2 regions of the Limnobacter sp. UBA3528 genome follow, and region 1 is predicted to be linked to the other one. Evidence: predicted binding sites of a transcription regulator. Region 1 holds the regulator's gene; the other holds the start of a gene.
The links. The regulator sigma-54, encoded in region 1, starts transcription at its own class of promoters, with help from an activator protein. The targets are predictions, from matches to a motif close to TGGCANGNAANCTGCTTT.
Positions count from the first base shown of each region.

Region 1 (2,203 bases):
ATGGGCATGAGCCTGTCCGGCGGCGAGCGCCGGCGCGCGGAGATCGCCCGGGGCCTGGCCACGGACCCGGATTTTATTCTGCTGGATGAGCCCTTCGCCGGGGTCGACCCGATCTCCGTGAACGACATCAAGAGCATCATCCGCCACCTCAAGGACCGCGGCATCGGCGTGCTGATCACCGACCACAATGTACGGGAAACCCTGGGCATTTGTGATCGTGCCTACATCATCAGCGCGGGCCGCGTGCTGGCCTCGGGCAGTCCCGAGCAAATTGTGAAAAACGACGATGTACGCCGCGTGTACCTCGGCGAACACTTCCGTATGTAAAGCTGAATCTCCATGAAACAATCCCTTCAGCTTAAAGTCTCGCAAAACCTCACGCTCACGCCTCAGTTGCAGCAATCCATTCGCTTGCTGCAATTGTCCACACTGGAGTTGCAGCAGGAAATTCAACAAGCGCTGGCTGAAAACCCACTGCTGGAGTTGGCTGACGAAGAGGCCGTGGAAGGCGAGCGCACCCTGAGCCTGGACAGCAGCAATGGCGAACTGCACGAGCCACAGGGCGACAGCTTTGAGGCCGATCCCGACCCCCGCAAAGCCAGCGAACCGGTCAGCGATCAGCAAGCTGAACAAGACAATCAAAGCGAAGAAATTGTTCAGCGCGAGACCATCGACTCCATCCAGGACAACTGGGAAGGCGACTGGCGCGACAACAGCGGCGCAGGTGCCGATGGCGATGAAGAAAAACCCGGCCTGCAACTGGCTGCGCCCGACAGCAGCCTGCACCAGCACCTGATCGACCAGCTGCGCATGACACAGGCCAGCGAACGTGACAAAAACCTGGTGCTTTGGCTGATTGACTACCTCAGCGACGATGGCTACCTGACTGTTGAACTTGAAGACCTGTGGGAAACCCTGCAGGACGAGCCCGACCTGGAGTTTGAAGAACTCAGCGCGGCCTTGCGCCTGCTGCAAAGTTTTGACCCACCCGGCGTGGGTGCCCGCAATGCAGCCGAATGCCTGCTGCTGCAACTGGCCCAGCGCAAAGACATTACTTGCCAGCCAAACCTGTACAGCAACTGTCAGCACATTATTCGCGACCACTTGGGTTTATTGGCCCAACGCGACTTCACCAAGCTGAAAAAAGCATTGAACGTCGACGAGGACATGCTAAAAACATGTCATCAAATCATTCGTTCACTCGAGCCGTTTCCCGGTGCGCGTTTTCGACGCATCGACGATGACCATGTGGTGCCCGACGTGATCGTGAAAAAACTGAGTGGACAGTGGCATGTGCAACTGAACCCCGACGTGATGCCAAAAATCCGTATTAATGAAATGTATGCCTCCATCTTGCGATCACACCGTGGTCAAAGTGCGCAACTCAGTGCGCAATTACAAGAGGCTCGCTGGTTGTTAAAAAACGTTCAGCAGCGATTTGACACTATTTTACGGGTGAGCCAAGCCATCGTAGAACGGCAAATCGGCTACTTCAATCACGGCGAAATCGCAATGCAGCCCTTGGTTCTGAGGGAAATTGCCGATCTCTTGGGACTGCATGAATCGACCGTGTCAAGGGTTACCACGCAAAAATATATGTTGACGCCCTATGGGTTGGTTGAGCTAAAGTATTTCTTCGGAAGTCATGTTTCCACCGACTCGGGTGGTCAGGCTTCCAGCACAGCAATACGTGCACTCATCAAGCAACTGATTTCTGCGGAGGACGCCAAGCAGCCGATATCTGACAGCCAAATCGCCGACCTACTCGGTCAACAGGGCATCGTGGTCGCAAGACGCACGGTCGCTAAATACCGGGAATCACTGAAAATACCCCCGGTGAACATGCGCAAGTCGCTTTAAATTTAAAGCTTCCCCCCGCAGCAACGAAAGGAGATACCTTATGAACTTGAACATCAATGGTCATCATCTGGAAGTTACCCCAGCAATTCGAAACTACGTCATCGAAAAACTGGATCGGGTGAAAAGGCATTTTGATCACGTCATTGATGCATCGGTGACCATCTCGGTGGTCAAGCTGGTTCAAAGGGCAGATGTTACGCTGCACGTTCGCGGCAAAGACATTCACGCTGAAGCAAGTCATGAAAACCTCTACGCAGCCATTGATGCGCTGGCCGACAAACTGGATCGCCAGGTACTGCGTCACAAAGACAAACTAACCAATCACAATCACACACCGATCAAA
Region 1 is NZ_DFOZ01000032.1:42,889-45,091, forward strand. It holds gene lptB (LPS export ABC transporter ATP-binding protein) at 1-327, shown strand, start outside; gene B4N58_RS10070 (RNA polymerase factor sigma-54) at 340-1,860, shown strand; gene hpf (ribosome hibernation-promoting factor, HPF/YfiA family) at 1,901-2,203, shown strand, end outside.

Region 2 (2,203 bases), on a different contig from region 1:
GAACCTTCACCCGGATTATTTTCTGGGCAATCAGGCTTACCCGAAAGAGGCGCTTGCCGCCACGAAGTTGACCATCCAAGGCATCAAAGCCGAAGCGGCGTTGTATGAAACCAATCTGTACCGTTTGTGCGGCGACTGGATGAAGGGCACAGAAAGTGTGTTTCCTGCGCAAACGATCGTGCCGGGCAAGTTGAAAGCTTTGGGTGATAAGCCCATTGAAACACTCGAACTGAAAGGCCACACCGATTCGGATTTGGTGGTGTTTGATCCGGAAAGCAAAGTGATGTGGGCAGGCGGCTTGGTGTTTTACCAGCGCATAGTGACCACGCCGCATGCGAAGTTAAAGCCCTGGATTGAAAGCCTGAAAAAGCTTCAAGCGCTGAAGCCCAAGGTGGTGGTGCCCAGCCACGGCCCGGTGAGTTGGGGTAGCGAGGCAATCGACCAAACGCTGGATTACCTTAGCTGGCTGGACAAACGGCTAACCGACGCAGCCAATATGGGCGAGGAAATGAATGACGTCATGAAGAAAGGTGCGCCCGAGCGATTCCAGAATTTTGCTGCTTACCCAGCTGAGTTTTATCGCAATGTGACCAATTTGTATCCTTTGTATGAAAAGCAGGCTTTGGGCGGATTCTGAGCGTAGCAATCAGGGTTAGCGCTTTACCAAGTGTGTCAAAACGGGACAGTTTGTGTGTTGCTGAACAGATGTGCTGTTGCAATGTCACAAAACTGTCTCTTTTTTTGCTTATCGCGATCAATGAAATCACTCTAATGAGGGTGTTTTTGTAACACACTGATTTTATTGAATAAAAAATTTATTTAGATGAAATATTCTACTTGGCATGAAGCTTGCGCTAGGTTTCTACGGGTAGCCCCGACTCTGCAAACGAGGGGCGAGAACCTCAAAGTAACGGATGAAGAGAGGAGAAACAAATAATGCGCAAAACTCTGCTTAGCGCGATGGTAGCAACCGCACTGGCGATTCCAGCAGTGGCTTCTGCCGCTGTGACAGACGCGATGATTCAAAACGATGCCAAAACAACAGGCGACATTCTTTCCTGGGGTATGGGTACAGAGGGTCAGCGTTACAGCCCATTGAAAGACATCAACGTATCGAACGTGGGCAAGCTGGTTCCAGCCTGGTCTTTTTCGTTTGGTGGTGAAAAGCAGCGCGGTCAGGAAAGTCAGCCTGTCATTCACAACGGAAAAATGTTCGTGACCGGTTCCTATTCACGCATTTATGCACTGGACGCGGCCACAGGCGCAAAGCTGTGGAAGTACGAGCACCGTTTGCCTGAAGGCATCATGCCTTGCTGTGATGTGGTGAACCGTGGCGCCGCCCTGTATGACAACCTGGTAATTTTCGCGACACTGGACGCCCAACTGATCGCTCTGGATCAGGACACCGGCAAGGTGGTCTGGAAAGACAAGATTGACGACTACGCAGCGGGTTACTCCAACACGGCCGCTCCGATCATTGCAGAAGGCCTGGTTTTGACCGGTGTGTCTGGCGGTGAATTTGGTGTAGTGGGTCGTGTGGAAGCACGCAACGCCAAGACCGGTGAGCTGGTGTGGATGCGTCCGACTGTTGAAGGGCACATGGGTTACACCTTCGACAAAGACGGCAACAAGAAAGAAGCGGGTATTTCCGGTACCACCAATGCCACCTGGAAAGGCGACATGTGGAAAACCGGCGGCGCAGCCACTTGGCTGGGCGGCACCTATGACAGCAAAACAGGTCTGGCCTATTTCGGTACTGGTAACCCGGCACCCTGGAACAGCCACCTGCGTCCTGGCGATAACCTGTATTCAACATCCACTGTTGCGCTCGACGTGAAGACTGGCCAGATCAAGTGGCACTACCAGAATACGCCCAATGACGCATGGGATTACGATGGTGCCAACGAGTTCGTGACATTCGACATGAATGGCAAGCGCATGGGCGGCAAAGCCGATCGAAACGGCTTCTTCTATGTGAATGATGCAAAAACCGGCAAGCTGGAAAATGCATTCCCGTTCGTGAAGAAAATCACCTGGGCCAAGGGCATTGACCTGAAGACAGGTCGTCCGATTTTCGACCCCGCCAACCGCCCTGGTGATCCCACCAAGATGGACGGCAAGAAAGGCGAAACTGTGTTCTCCGCACCTTCTTTCCTGGGTGGCAAGAACCAGCAGCCAATGGCTTACAGCCCTGACACGGGTC
Region 2 is NZ_DFOZ01000039.1:44,345-46,547, reverse strand. It holds gene B4N58_RS11975 (quinoprotein relay system zinc metallohydrolase 1) at 1-637, shown strand, start outside; gene B4N58_RS11970 (PQQ-dependent methanol/ethanol family dehydrogenase) at 937-2,203, shown strand, end outside.
Region 2: B4N58_RS11970 (PQQ-dependent methanol/ethanol family dehydrogenase) is a predicted target of sigma-54. The motif match lies at 839-856, and genes of this name have one in related genera.